DNA from 2 places in the Nocardia sp. NPDC051052 genome. Region 1 is predicted to be linked to the other one. Evidence: riboswitches for the same ligand, from Rfam matches in the RefSeq annotation. Region 1 holds a riboswitch; the other holds the start of a gene.
What was found. A riboswitch is a leader RNA that binds a small molecule or an ion and turns the genes downstream of it on or off. The one in region 1 is predicted to bind glycine.
Positions count from the first base shown of each region.

Region 2: another riboswitch for glycine. It lies ahead of glyA (serine hydroxymethyltransferase); the one in region 1 lies ahead of gcvP (aminomethyl-transferring glycine dehydrogenase).

Region 1 covers NZ_JBITFL010000006.1:88,948-96,646, forward strand. The annotation lists gene ACIBCN_RS21550 (GMC oxidoreductase) at 1-498, opposite strand, end outside; gene ACIBCN_RS21555 (CDP-alcohol phosphatidyltransferase family protein) at 664-1,302, shown strand; gene gcvH (glycine cleavage system protein GcvH) at 1,383-1,781, shown strand; gene ACIBCN_RS21565 (FHA domain-containing protein) at 1,950-2,435, shown strand; gene ACIBCN_RS21570 (MerR family transcriptional regulator) at 2,548-3,342, shown strand; gene ACIBCN_RS21575 (bifunctional nuclease family protein) at 3,606-4,079, shown strand; gene ACIBCN_RS21580 (MerR family transcriptional regulator) at 4,286-4,879, shown strand; glycine riboswitch at 5,135-5,234, shown strand; gene gcvP (aminomethyl-transferring glycine dehydrogenase) at 5,385-7,699, shown strand, end outside.
Region 2 covers NZ_JBITFL010000006.1:642,016-649,714, reverse strand. The annotation lists gene ACIBCN_RS24240 (putative nucleotidyltransferase substrate binding domain-containing protein) at 1-1,674, shown strand, start outside; gene ACIBCN_RS24235 (IclR family transcriptional regulator) at 1,687-2,472, shown strand; glycine riboswitch at 2,685-2,778, shown strand; gene glyA (serine hydroxymethyltransferase) at 2,817-4,112, shown strand; gene ACIBCN_RS24225 (L-serine ammonia-lyase) at 4,109-5,476, shown strand; gene ACIBCN_RS24220 (PQQ-dependent sugar dehydrogenase) at 6,252-7,337, opposite strand; gene ACIBCN_RS24215 (medium chain dehydrogenase/reductase family protein) at 7,458-7,699, opposite strand, start outside.

The DNA.
Region 1 (7,699 bases):
GTTGAAGAACACCCCGACATTGGTGGGATGGAAGGTGTCGGCGACGCCGAGGTCGTCGGCGATCTCGCGGATCACCTCGTCGGCCGGGGTCAGCCGCGGGTTCGGCGCGACGCCGAGCATCCGCTGCGCCTGGTCGTAATACGGCGCCAGCTCGGCCCGCCAATCGGTGATGTGCGCCCACTGCTTGTCGGTATAGAAGTTCGACAGGGGCTCATAGAGGGTGTTGCCGTAGATGAGTGAGCCGCCGCCGACGCCGGCACCGGAGAACACCGCGCACTTGCCGAGCACGCTGATCCGTTGTGGCCCGGTCAAACCCAGTCGCGGCGCCCAAATCGACTTACGCACATTCCAATTGGAGCTCGGGATGTCGTCGGCATGCCACCGCCTGCCCGCCTCGAGCACGCCGACCCGATATCCCTTCTCGGTCAACCGGAGCGCGCTCACGCTGCCGCCGAATCCGGAACCGATCACCACCACGTCGTAGTCGAATGCGGGCATGACTTCCTCTCGCTCACCGGACGTTCACCGTACCGACAGATGAGATAATTTCATACTCATTCTGTCACCGCCGGCCTGTGGTGCAAACCATCCTTACCCGTGGATATCGGGAAAACCGGCGTGCCCGGATGGCGTCGACCGGGGTCGGTGCGGTAAGCACGGGGCGTGACAACCGAATCGGGCACTACGGAGCCGGGGGAGCGCGCCGACACCGGCGGCGTCTTCGACGACCGCATCCTCACCGTCCCGAATGTCCTGAGTTTCGTGCGCCTGCTGGGTGTTCCGCTGTTCCTGTGGCTGCTGCTGGTCGAGCACGCCTACGGCTGGGCGTTCGTGCTGGCGTTCGCCAGCGGTCTGACCGACTTCCTGGACGGCAAGCTGGCCCGCCTGCTCGATCAGTCCTCGCGCCTCGGTGCCCTGCTCGACCCGTTCGTGGACCGGCTGTACCTGGTGACGACCCTGGTGGCGTTCGTGATCCGCGGCCTGATCCCGTGGTGGGTCGCGGTACTGCTTGTCGGTCGCGATCTGGTCCTCACCCTCACGCTTTCGGTCTACAAGCGGCGCGATCTGCCGCCGCCCGAGGTCATCTATCTGGGCAAGGCGGCGACCTTCGCGTTGATGTCCGCGTTCGTCTGGCTGCTGGCCGGGGAGATGGATTGGGCGCTCGACGGTTTCGGACGGGCGTTCGGCGGGGCATTACTGGTCTGGGGCACGGCGGTGTATGTATGGACCGGCTTGCTCTACACCGGTAAGGCGATCGCCATCGCTCGCTCGATACCGGCTGTGCCACACCGGACGACCTGACCGGCGGTCGAGTCGAACATTGTCGCAACCCTCGCATAGAGTTGCGCGCACACGATCACAACGGAAAGGACGGACGGCCTGTGACCCAGACCCCCGAAGATCTGCGCTACACCGAAGAGCACGAGTGGGTGCAGCGGATCGGCCCGACCCGGGTTCGGGTGGGCATCACCGACTACGCCCAGTCCCAACTCGGTGACGTGGTGTTCGTGCAGCTGCCCGAGACGGAGAAGGACGTCGCCGTCGGAGACAGCATCGCGGAGGTCGAGTCGACCAAGAGCGTGTCCGACATCTACGCGCCGATCGCGGCGAAAGTTGTTGCGGTGAACGAGGTTCTGGTGCAGGAGCCGGAGACGTTGAACACCGATCCGTACAGTGACGGATGGCTGTTCGAACTCGAGGTCGCGGACGCCGCCGGCCTCGACAAGACCCTTGATGAACTGTTGGATGCGGCAGGTTATCAAGGAGTTATCGGGGGCTGAATCAGCCTTCCCGGTTCTACCTGCACGGGCACGCCCTGGCAGGGTACGGTCAATGCCAACAGATGCGCCGACAGTCATTGTCGGAAATCTAGGGACTCGACGGCAGGTCGTGGTGCCACAGGTATCACCTGCTTGCATGGATAATCAGGTTCGAGGAGGAGAGAAACGGTGAGCGAGAACAAAGACCCGGGTTACGGGGAGACCGCGGCCGAGACGACGTCGGTCTTCCGCGCGGATTTCCTGAACGAGGTCGACGCGTCGCGCTCCGGAGAGCCGACCGGTGAACAGCCGGTCCAAGGGGTCGAGGGTCTGCCCGTTGGTGCGGCCCTCCTGGTCGTCAAGCGCGGCCCGAACGCGGGCTCGCGGTTCCTGCTGGATCAGCCGACTACGTCGGCGGGCCGCCACCCCGACAGTGACATCTTTCTCGACGACGTCACCGTCAGCCGTCGGCATGCCGAGTTCCGTCAGGACGACGATTCGTTCCAGGTTGTCGATGTCGGCAGCCTGAACGGCACCTATGTGAATCGGGAGCCGGTGGACTCCTCGGAACTCCAGAACGGCGACGAGGTACAGATCGGTAAGTTCCGTCTCGTGTTCCTCACCGGACCGCGGGCCCAGGTCAACGAGCCATCTGCGGGTGCAGGGAGCCTATGAGCACGCGGCGCTGGGTTCTTTCTCGACACGAAGGGCTCGGGGTCATGAAGGAGCTCGGTCTGTCGAGGGGCTCGGCGCTGTGACCGGCGCGGCGCAGTGGGCACGCGGAGGCATGTCGATCGGCTCCGTGCTCGACCTGCTGCGCCCGGATTTTCCGGACGTCACCATCTCGAAGATCCGCTTCCTCGAAGCGGAGGGCCTCATTCGGCCGGAGCGCACGCCCTCGGGCTACCGCAGATTCTCCATCGCCGATTGTGAACGGCTTCGGTTCGTGCTGACCGCGCAACGCGATCAGTACCTGCCGCTGAAGGTGATCAAGGAACAACTCGAAGCGATCGACAGCGGTGCGGCGACGCTCGGCGTGCGGGAAGCCCGCGCTCGGGCGCACTCCGGCCGTACGGATGCCTCGGAGTCGGCGGTCGCCGACTCCGAGCACCCGGCCGCGTCTGGCGGGAACCGGAACGGCGCCGCGGTGCCGAGGAGGCTCGGCGTGGTGCCCAGCGAGATTTCCCCCGACGATCTGCGGTTCGACCACGAAATCCGGCTCACCCGCGCGGATCTGCTCGCGCAGGCCGAGATCGATGAGGCGTTCCTCAACGATCTGATCCGGGCCAACCTGATCACCCCCGGCGCCGCCGGATTCTTCGACGGCGACGCCGTGACGCTAGCCAAGACCGCCAAGGCGATGGCCGAATTCGGTTTGGAGGCACGGCATTTGCGTGCGTTCAAGCTGGCCGCCGATCGCGAGGCCGCGCTGGTCGCGCAGATCGCCGCCCCGATCGCGAAGAGCCGCGACGCCGGTGCGCGCGCCAGGGCAGAGGAAACGGTGCGCGAACTCGCGGCGCTGTCGCTGACGTTGCACGCCTGCCTGGTGAAGTCGTCGGTACGGACGTCGCTGGGCGGCTGAACATCCCGTTGAACCGCTGACACGGGATCCGCGTCATGTTTCGGTCATCCAACACGCCGATTTCGGCTGTGCACACGGACCGCTGCACTCGCGCGGGTTCGCCTAGACTCGTGGTACGGCGAGCTCTGCGGTGGTCGTGCCGGGCGGCCGGCGTGCGGCTGGTGTGAAGTAATGGGAGGCAGTGCGATGAGTGAGCGAAGCGAACGAATCATGTCACAGCGTGCATCGCGCATGCCGGAGCCGAGCGTTAGCGAGGCGCAGGCATGAGTGAAATGCGTGTGATCGGCATTCGTGTCGAGCAGCCACAGAATCAGCCCGTGCTGTTGCTCCGTGAGGTTTCGGGGGATCGGTACCTACCAATCTGGATCGGGCAGGCCGAGGCGACCGCGATCGTGCTGGAGCAGGAGGGGGTGACCCCGATTCGCCCGCTGACCCACGATCTGATCAAGATCCTGATCACCGAGCTCGGGCACACCCTCAAGGAAGTGCGCATCGTCGATCTGCAGGAGGGCACCTTCTACGCCGATCTGGTGTTCGAGAACGATCTGCACATCTCGGCGCGGCCGTCCGATTCGGTAGCGATCGCGTTGCGGGTGGGTTGCCCGATCTACGCCGAGGAGCCGGTGCTCGAGGAGGCCGGGCTGGTGATGCCGGACGAGCGCGAGGACGAGGTGGAGAAGTTCAAGGAATTCTTGGAGTCGGTCTCACCCGACGACTTCAAGGCCACAGATAGCTGAACAGGATCTTTCCGGCAATCCGGCGTTTTCGCGGGATGACCGGGGGCTCAGCCCTTAACCAGAGCTTGAGAGTTTAACCGCGCGTCGCGTTTGGCCTGACGATGGTGCTCCCTGGACAATCAGGGGGAGTAATCTCGATAGTTGGGCCACGTCCGTTTTGGCCAGGTCGTCAGCACAGCAGTGGTCGAAACGGAGCCGGGTCATCGATGAGGCTAGCCGTCGGCGAAGCAAGGGAGTGGTCAGTGGCAGAGCAATCGCAGGATGTGGTACAGCCAGGCCTGTTCCCGGACGACTCGGTTCCCGACGATCTGGTCGGCTACCGGGTTCCCAGTGCATGCCAGGTGGCCGGGATCACCTACCGGCAGCTCGACTACTGGGCGCGCACCGGATTGGTCGTGCCCTCCATCCGCAGCGCCGCGGGCTCGGGGAGTCAGCGGCTGTACTCGTTCAAGGACATCCTGGTCCTGAAGATCGTGAAGCGGCTGCTCGACGCGGGCATCTCGCTGCAGAACATCCGGATCGCGGTCGACCATCTACGCAGCAGGGGAGTGCAGGATCTCGCCGGGATCACGCTGTTCTCCGACGGCACCTCGGTGTACGAGTGCACCTCGGCCGAGGAGGTAGTCGATTTACTGCAGGGCGGGCAGGGCGTTTTCGGTATCGCCATCAGCGGTGCCATGCACGAACTCACCGGCGCTATCGCCAATTTCCCCGCCGAACGCGCGTCCGCGGTGACGGAACGGCCGGAGGACGAGCTGTCCTACCGGCGTAAGGCGCGGATGAGCCGCAAGACCGGTTAAAAGTAGACAACTGACATAGCACCCCGCCTCCCCGACATGTCGAGGGTAGCGGGGTGTTGTGCTGGGTGGCACCTGGTTTTCGAGTGCGGGACGGCTTGGTTTGAAACGTATCAAAAACATTGTGTTAAGTAGATATGCGCATCTATATATGTTCCTAGCTGACAGCCCGGCGCACGAGCGTGACCAGCACGACACCCGCAAGGGCGGGACCAGTGACACGTTCCGGCGTGTCGTCGGCTTAAACTGGTGGCGCGCCAACGCCGTGCGGGAGAGTCCCGGGTTCGACAGAGTCCGGGCGCCGAAGGAGCAGCACCTCCCCGTCAATCTCTCAGGCATCAGGGACCGTGCGGGCTTGGGCGCCTCTGGAAAGCGGTGGCTTCGGGCCGCCCGCCCATGGGGAAAGGGGCTCGACCTTCATTACGGTCGCGCGCCCGAATCTCTCAGGCAACACGACAGAGGGGGAGGGCTGGTACCCGTCGACCGCCCGTCGACCCGCCCGACCCACATGGGAGCTGCCGTGACTCGTTCATTCGCCGACCGCCATATCGGACCCGATCGGGGCGAAATCGCCCGGATCCTGGACGTCGTCGGCGTCGACTCGCTCGACGAGCTAGCCACGAAGGCCCTGCCCGCCACCATCATCGACGGATCCGGACTAGCCGGATTGCCGCCTGCCGCAACCGAACACGAGGTGCTGGCCGAACTCGCCGGGCTGGCCCACTCGAACACCGTGGCCACCTCGATGATCGGGCTCGGCTACTACGACACGCTGACCCCGCCGGTGCTGGTGCGCAACCTGCTGGAGAACCCGGCCTGGTACACGGCCTACACGCCGTACCAGCCGGAGATCAGCCAAGGCAGGCTCGAGGCGCTGCTCAACTTCCAGACCATGGTGTCGGAGCTGACCGGCATGGACGTGGCCAACGCGTCCATGCTCGACGAGGCCACCGCGGCCGCCGAGGCGATGACGCTGCTGCAGCGGGCCAGCCGGTCCAAGTCGGCGCGGCTGGTCATCGACACCGACCTGTTCCCGCAGACCAAGACCGTGCTCACCACTCGGGCCTATCCGCTCGGGATCGAACTGGTGCCCGCGGATCTGTCCGCCGGTGAGCTGCCCGAAGGTGAATTCTTCGGTGTGCTCGTGCAGACGCCCGGTGCGTCCGGCCGCGTGGTGGACTGGACGTCGCTGATCGGCGCGGCGCACGAGCGTGGCGCGTTGGTCGCGGTGGGCGCGGACCTGCTGGCGCTGACGCTGATCGCTTCGCCGGGTGACCAGGGCGCGGACGTGTGCTTCGGCACCACCCAGCGTTTCGGTGTTCCGCTCGGGTTCGGCGGCCCGCACGCCGGGTATCTGGCAGTGCGCACGGCGTATGCCAGGCAGCTGCCGGGCAGGCTGGTCGGGGTGTCGGTGGACGCGGACGGCGATGTCGCCTACCGGCTGGCGCTGCAGACTCGTGAGCAGCACATCCGCCGGGAGAAGGCCACCTCCAACATCTGTACCGCGCAGGTGCTGCTCGCCATCGTCGCGGCGATGTACGCGAGCTACCACGGTGCCGACGGCCTGCGCGAGATCGCTCGTCGCGTGCATCGGCATGCCGCCGCCATCGCTGCCGGTCTCGATGGTGCGGTCGTGCACGATACGTTCTTCGACACCGTGCTGGCGCACGTGCCCGGCGGTGCGGAAGCCGTTGTCGCGAAGGCGAAGTCGCGGGGGATCAACCTGCGCCTGGTCGACGCCGATCATGTCGGTATCGCGTGCGACGAAGCGACGACGGAGTCGCACGTCGCGGCCGTGCTCGAATCCTTCGGCACCGCACTGTCTTCCGAGCAGTCCGCACCGGCGCCCGCCGTCGCGATCGAGAACCGGACCTCGGAGTTCCTCGATCACCCGGCGTTCACCAAGTACCACACCGAAACGGCCATGCTGCGCTACCTGCGGTCGCTGTCCGACAAGGACATCGCGTTGGACCGCAGCATGATTCCGCTCGGCTCCTGCACCATGAAGCTCAACGCGACCGCCGAGATGGAGGCCATCACCTGGCCCGGCTTCGCCCGCGTGCACCCGTACGCGCCGGTTGAGGACGCGCCGGGCCTGCTGCAGGTGATCCACGATTTGGAGCGGTGGCTGTCCGACATCACCGGCTACGACTCGGTGAGCCTGCAGCCGAACGCGGGCAGCCAGGGCGAGTACGCCGGCCTGCTGGCGATCCGGCGCTACCACCTGGATCGTGGTGACACACACCGGGATACCTGCCTGATCCCGTCCAGCGCGCACGGCACCAACGCGGCCTCGGCGGCGATGGCCGGGCTGCGCGTCGAGGTGGTCAAGTGCCGCGAGAACGGCGACGTCGACCTGGACGACCTGCGTGCCAAGATCGCCGACCACGCGGATCGGCTGGCCTGCATCATGATCACCTACCCGTCCACGCACGGCGTCTACGAGCACGAGGTCGCCGAACTGTGCGCGCTGGTGCACGACGCGGGTGGTCAGGTGTACGTCGACGGCGCGAACCTGAATGCCCTTGTCGGGCTTGCTCGTCCGGGTCGGTTCGGCGGCGACGTCAGCCACCTGAACCTGCACAAGACGTTCTGCATCCCGCACGGCGGCGGCGGTCCGGGTGTCGGCCCGGTCGCGGTCCGTTCGCACCTGGCGCCCTACCTGCCGGGCGACCCGCTGGTGACCGACTCGCACGCGGTGTCGGCCGCCAACTACGGCTCCGCCTCGATCCTGCCGATCACCTGGGCCTACATCCGGATGATGGGCGCGGACGGCCTGCGCGACGCCACCCTGACGGCCATCGCCTCGGCCAACTACATCGC
Region 2 (7,699 bases), 550 kb from region 1:
CTGCGTCGCAGCGGTCCTGACGCCGCCACGTCGCCGCAGTCCGACGACGGTCGCACGATCGATACGATCGAGGCCGGTGGAATCTTCGGCTATGTGCCGTTGCTGACCGGCGGCAGCGCCGAATTCGTCGCGCTGGCAGCCGAAACCAGCGTGCTGATCCGATTGCCCGGCGCGCTCGTCCGCGCGCAGTTCGCGCAACCGGATGGGCTGGCGTTTCTTGCGTCGTCGGCGTGGAAGACGGTGTCCGGCAACCGAACCCCGATGGCGCAGGTGCTCGGCGCCCGTCCGGCGGGTGAACTCGTCACGGCGGCCGCGGTTTTCGTGACACCGGACACCAGCGTCCGCGACGCGGTGATCCGGATGACCGAGCGGCACGCCTCGTCGGTGCTGATCCGGTTGCCCGACGGCGACTTCGGCATCTTCACCGACCAGGACCTGCGGGTCAAGGTGGTGGCGGCCGGACTGTCGGTGGACGTGCCGATCGCGCAGGCGATGAGCGCGCCGGCCCGGCGGGTGAGCGCGGACCTGCCCGCCGAGACCGTGCTGATGGAGATGCTGGAGGCCGGGCTGCGGCACATGCCGGTGGTCTCCCGGCGAGGCGAGGTACTGGGCGTGCTCGACGACTCGGAGCTGCTGGCGGCCTCGGCGCGGCAGAGCTTCGTGCTGCGCCGTGCGATCGGTGCGGCAACGGACGCGACCCAGCTGCAGCGAGCCGCTCGCGACATTCCGGGCACGACGGTCGATCTGTTCCGCAACGGGACCAAGGCGTCGGCGACGAGCGGCATTCTCTCCGTCGTCATCGACTCGGTGATCCGCAAAGCCCTCGAATTGGCGCTCGCCGAATCCGCCGACGCGCCTAGTGTCGGGTTCGCGTGGTTGACGCTCGGCAGTATCGCCAGGCGCGAGGCGATGCCGTCCTCGGACGTGGACAGCGCGCTGTCCTGGGCCGACGAATTGTCCACCGCCAGTGGCCAACTGCGTGCGATCGCCGAGCGGACGCACGCCATTCTGGATGCGTGTGGGTTACCCGCGGACAGCAACGGGGCGATCGCCGCGAAACCGAAATTCGCCCGGTCCCGGTCGGATTGGATGAAGGCGGCGGCCCGTTGGCTGGACGATCCGCTGATCGATCGCGGATTGGTCATGTCGTCACTGCTGATCGACGGGCGGGTGGTGTGGGGTGATCCCGCGCTGCACGCGGTGCCCGCCGCGTTCGGCCGGATGCGGGCCGACTATCCGAACGCGTTGCGCCTGCAGCTGCTCGACGCGTTGTCCGGGCGGGTGCGGGCGCGGTCGCTGCGGGATGTGCTGTCCCGGCGCGGCGGCACGTTCGATCTGAAGAGTCACGCGCTGGTCCCCATCGTCAACCTCGCCCGGTGGGGCGGGCTGGCGGCCGGGGTGACCGCCGCGACGACGCCGGTGCGGTTGGCCGCCGCCGCGTCCGCCGGTGTCATCGCCGAGCGCGACGCCGCGGTGCTCACCGAGGTGTTCGTCATGCTGCAGTGCATGCGGATGGTGCATCAGGTTGAGCAACTGGCCGCGGGGCATCGGCCGGGCGACATCGTGCTGATGCCGGAATTGTCGCCGTTGAATCGGAGCCTGCTCAACGACGCGTTGCGCGAGATCGCGGCCGTGCAGCGACGCGTTCGAGGTATCGCGATCACCTCGGCTTAGAATGACGGCGTCATGGCGAAACAGGATGGTGAGGACACGAGCCGGACCGCTGCGGTGCAGTCGGTCGACCGCGCACTGCTGGTGATGGAGATCATCGCCAAGCTGGGCCAGGCCGGTGTCACGGAGATCGCCGCCGAACTCGGTGTGCACAAATCTACCGTCTCCCGATTGATCGCCGTGCTGGAATCGCGCGGTTACGTCGAGCAACTCTCCGACCGTGGCAAGTACCGGCTGGGCTTCTCCATCGTCCGGCTGGCCGGATCCACCAGCGCGCAGGTCGATCTCGTCGGGCAGAGCCAGGACGCGTGCAACGCGCTGGCCGCCGAAACGGGGGAGACCACGAATATCGCTGTGCTGGACGGTAATCGGATCATCAACATCGTGGAGGCAGCAGGCACCGGCTCGATCGCGCTGCGGTCCTGGGTCGGGCAGAGTTGCCCGGCGCACGCCACCTCGAGCGGCAAGGTGCTGCTGTCCGGTCTCGAACCGGCGGCGCTGCGCAAGCAGGTCGGCCCGAAGTTGGAGGCGTATACCGCCAACACCCTGACCAAGGTCGCGGATCTCGCGGCGCAGTTGGTGACGGTCCGGGAGCGCGGATGGGCAAGTGTGCGTGAGGAATTGGAGATCGGGCTGAACGCCGTCGCCGCCCCCGTCTTCGACAGCAGCGGGGTGATGGTTGCGGCACTGAGTGTTTCGGGACCGTCCTATCGGCTGGGTCCCGAGCGCTTCGCGCCGACGGCGGAACTGGCGATCGCGAGCGCCGCGGAAATCAGCCATCGGCTGGGCTACTTCGGCTGACCAGCTGGGGTATCGTTCGCCATTGACAACGCGCGCGGCCGCCGACAATACTGAGTCGCGTGTCACGCAGTTGTTGCGCTATGCGCAACAACAACTGGCTTCAACTAATAACTGAATACGCCGCACACGCAGCGGGAGATCTCCGTCCACGTGACGGAGAGCCGAAGGAGCAACACCTCCCGGGAATCTCTCAGGCCCAGTACCGCCGCGCATAAGGCAACTCTGAAAAGTAGTGCACCACGCACTCGCCGACGGGGCAAACGCGCAACGCGTGAATCTCTCAGGCCCTAGGACAGAGCGGGAGGAGCCACACCCAGCGCATACGCGTCGACGAAAGGCTCCCCATGGCTGATCCTGGCTCTGCCCTCCGCACCGAACTCGACGTCTCGCTGCGCGAATTCGACCCGGTCGTCGCCGCTCTGGTCGATCAGGAGACCAACCGCCAGCAGCGCGGACTGGAAATGATCGCCTCGGAGAACTACGCGCCGCTCGCGGTGATGCAGGCCCAGGGCACAGTGCTCACCAACAAGTACGCCGAGGGCTATCCCGGACGCCGCTATTACGGCGGCTGCGAGTACGTCGACGAGATCGAAACGCTGGCCATCGAGCGGCTGCGCGCGCTGTTCGGCGCCGAATACGTCAACGTGCAACCACATTCGGGGGCGCAGGCGAACGCGGCGGTGATGCACGCGCTACTGCGCGCCGGTGACCGCATCCTCGGGTTGGCGCTGGACCACGGCGGTCACCTCACGCATGGTATGAAGGCCAACTTCTCCGGTCGGCTGTATGACGTTGCGGCGTACCATGTTCGGGCCGACGACCAGCTGGTCGACATGGCGGAGGTGGCGCGGCTCGCCCGCGAGCATCGGCCGAAGCTGATCGTCGCGGGCTGGTCGGCCTACCCTCGGCACCTCGACTTCGCCGAATTCCGGCGGATCGCCGACGAAGTCGGTGCGTACCTGATGGTCGATATGGCGCACTTCGCCGGGCTGGTCGCGGCCGGGCTGCATCCCTCGCCGGTGCCGCACGCGCACGTCGTCACCTCGACCACACACAAGACGCTGGGTGGCCCGCGCGGTGGATTCATCCTCGCCACAGCGGATTTGGGCAAGAAGCTGGATTCGGCGGTCTTTCCCGGGCAGCAGGGCGGACCGCTCGAGCATGTCATCGCCGCGAAGGCGGTCGCGTTCAAGATGGCGGCCGAACCGGCGTTCCGCGAGCGGCAGGAGCGCACGCTCATCGGCGCGCGCGTGCTCGCCGACCGGCTGCTGGCGCCGGACTGCCGGGCCGCGGGCATCGGCGTGGTCAGCGGCGGCACCGATGTGCACCTGGTGCTTGTCGATCTGCGCGATGCCGAACTGGACGGCAAGCAGGCCGAGGATCTGCTGCAGACCTTGGGAATCACGGTGAACCGCAACGCGATTCCGTTCGATCCGCGCCCGCCGATGATCAGCTCGGGGCTGCGGATCGGCACGCCCGCGCTGGCCGCGCGCGGCTTCGACACCGCCGCGTTCGCCGAGGTCGCCGACATCATCGCGACAGCCCTGTGCGGTGGTGCGAACGCCGCGGCGCTGACCGCGCGGGTGGACGCGCTGGCCCAGCGGTTCCCGCTGTACCTCGGGCTGCGGAACCCGGCGTGACGATCAGCGTCTTCGACCTGTTCCGGGTCGGTATCGGGCCGTCGAGTTCGCACACGGTCGGGCCGATGCGGGCCGCGGCCGCGTTCGTCGAGCGGCTGAAGGACGCCGACGTGCTGCACGGCACGGCCGCGATCCGGGTTCAGCTGTACGGTTCGCTCGGCGCGACCGGGCGCGGCCACGGCACGGTCGATGCGGTGGTGGCCGGGTTGTCCGGTGCGCAGCCGGAGAGCATCGATCCGGACGCGCTGACCGCTACCGTCGCCGCGGCGCGGGCCGCCGGCCGGTTGTATCTCGGTGGCGTGCAGTCGATCGGGTTCGGCGTCGACAGCGACATCGAACTGCTCGGGCTGACGAGGTTGGCGTTCCACACCAACGGGATGTTGTTCAGCGCGCGCGATGAGGCGGGGCGGGTACTGCTCGAGCGCCGATACTTCTCGGTCGGTGGCGGTTTCGTCCTCGACGAGGAGGAGATCGACGGGCGCGCCGTCGAGGCACCGGCCGCGGTCGCGTACCCGTTCCGTTCGGCCGATGAGCTGCTCGCGATCACCGCCGCCACCGGGCTGTCGATCAGCTCGGTGGTGCTGGCCAACGAAATGTCCTGGCGCAGTGCGGATCAGGTGCGCGCGGAGCTGATCGACATCTGGCAGGTCATGCGGCGCTGCGTCGAACGCGGGATGTCGACGGGCGGGGTGCTGCCGGGCAGCCTGCGGGTGCGACGCCGCGCCGCGACACTGTTCGAGCGCCTCGCCACCGAAGCCGAGGAGAACGATCCGCTACGCGCGATGGAGTGGGTCACGCTGTACGCGATGGCGGTCAACGAGGAGAACGCCGCGGGCGGCCGCGTCGTCACCGCGCCCACCAATGGTGCCGCGGGCATCATTCCCGCTGTGCTGCACTACATTCAGCGTTTCATCACCGGCAACGAGGACAGCGTCGTCGAATTCCTGCTGACCGCAGGCGCCATCGGCCAACTGATGAAGGAGAACGCCTCGATCTCCGGCGCCGAAGTCGGCTGCCAGGGCGAAGTCGGCTCCGCCTGCGCCATGGCCGCCGCCGGACTCGCCGCCGTGCTCGGCGGCACACCACAGCAGATCGAGAACGCCGCCGAAATCGGCATGGAACACAACCTCGGCCTCACCTGCGACCCCATCGGCGGCCTGGTCCAAATCCCCTGCATCGAACGCAACGGCATCGCCGCCGTCAAAGCAATCACCGCCGCCCGCATGGCAATCCGCGGCGACGGCATCCACCACGTATCCCTGGACCAGGTAATCCAAACCATGCGCGCCACCGGCGCCGACATGCTCGACAAATACAAGGAAACCTCCCGAGGCGGCCTAGCCGTAGCCGTCGTCGAATGCTGACCCCCGCAAATCCGCACCCTATCTCGGGTCCCGCACTGACTTTAGGGCCCTATTCCGGGTGCGTATCCCGAGGAAGAGTGCGGATTTTCAGTGGTACCGGCGGGGGCACGCTTTCGCGGGTCTGTTGACGACCCATCCGGCGCTGACCGACCTCTCTTGTCCAAAGCGCTTGAGACGCAACCACAGCCAGGTGACCACCTCTGGAGCTGGAGGTTGCGCGCCTGACTGGTGACTAAAGCCGGGTACGGCAGGCGGCGCGCTCAGCACTACTTCACGGGAAAACGTGGACAGGTCTTCAGCTTTCTTGGGACTGTCCACCTTTAGAGTCCTAAGTAGCACTTGCCCGGATCGGTACACCTTGACGGGGATCTCTGCGTGTACTGATCCGGATTCGTATACCGAGAGACCTCCGAGAGTGTACTGGCCTCGGGGTTTTCGACTAGTCCGTGGGATGACCGGAGTAGTGCTGGGCACGTGAGGTGGGGTCCCCGGCCTTAGTTATCGGTCAGGTGCGTGGTGTCGGGTTCCAGCGTGGTCATCTGGCTGTGGTGCTGTTCGCGAGCGCTTCGGAAGAGTGAGCATGTCCGGTAGGCGTTTTGGGCCTGTGGGGTTCCCGATCCGCACTGCTTGTTCCTGGCCGCTCACCGTATCCGCACCGCTTGTTTTGGCCGCTCACCGTTTCTGTGACCCGCACATCAGGTATAGCGGGTGTGCGGGTCACAGAAACGGTGAGCGGCTGACAGAGGGGGTGTGCGGGTGGTGGTCGTCGACGGGGTCAGTGGGCTGGGAAGCGGATGATTCGGTCGTCGCCGGGGCGGACGTCGCCGCGGCCGTCGGTGTTGGAGGTGGTGAGCCAGAGGGCGCCGTCCGGTGCGACCTGTGTGGTGCGCAGTCTGCCGTAGCGGTCACGTAGTTGGGACGAGGGGGTGCCGAGGGTGCCGTCTGGTTTCTGGGGGATCGTCCACAGTCGTTCGCCGCGTAATGCCGCGACGTACAACGTGTTCGCGGTGATCGCTAGGCCGGAGGGTGAGGCCTCACTGGTGGGCCAGGTGATCAGCGGATTGGTGTATCGGCCGCCCTGGGTGTCGCCTTTGCCCTCGACGACGGGCCAGCCGTAGTTGCGATTCGGCTGGATCAGATTGATCTCGTCGTAGGTGTCCTGACCGAATTCGGTCGCATAGAGGCGTCCGGTCGCATCCCACGCCAGGCCCTGCACGTTACGGTGGCCGAGGGTGTAGACCGGGGAATTCGGGGTCGGGTTTCCCGGCGCGGGTTTCCCGTCGGCGTCCAGGCGGAGGATCTTCCCATTGGGACTCGCCGGATCTTGCGCTCTACTCGACTGTCCGGCGTCGCCGACTCCGACATAGAGCATGCCGTCGGGCCCGAAGGCGATGCGGCCGCCATTGTGAATAGTGGCCTTCGCGATTCCTTTGAAGATCACCTCCGGCTGCCCGTCGAGGCGAAATCGCACGATTCGATTGTCGCCGCTGGCAGTGAAATACGCATAGACATAACCGTTTTCGGCGTACTTCGGTGACACCGTGATGCCGAGCAGTCCGCCCTCGCCGCGTGCCACCACACCCGGGACACGATAAGCCTGCGTGGGCTTGGCGCCCGGCGTGAGCCGCAAGATCACCCCGGTATCGCGCTGCGCGACCAGTGCGTCACCTCCCGGCAGGAACGTCAGCCCCCATGGCACGGCTATATCGCGAGCCAGCTCCTCGGGGGCGTTGAGGTCCGGGACTCCAGCGGGCACAACCGGCTGCGCGAAGGGACTGGGCAAGGCAACGAAAATGGTTGCCGCTACAGCGATCACGGCGGCACCGGCGAATTGTGCCGCGCTCCGAAGTACCGAAGTCATACCTAAGTAGACCCCCATCCAGGCGGTCAACTCGACTGGAGAACGACTGGGGAAGACGCCGCGAAGCCGGACGAGTCACTGCTCGCGCGGCTTTCGTGGTGCCCGAGCATCGGCCGCGTTTCAGAGCTGGGGGTCGGGCACGATCACGACTTTGCCGGTGACAGTGCCGGATTCGGCGAGGGTGAGCGCGTCCGCTGCCTGACTCAGCGGGATTCGGGCGGCCACCTGGGCGTGCAGCGTGCCGTTGGCGGCGAGGTCGAGGACCTTGCCGAGGTCTTCGGCGAGGTGGTTGCGGAAGCGGGTCAGGTTCCGCTTGCCCGCCCAAATGTTGTAGAAGTGCGCATTTCGCTTGTTGGGCAGCG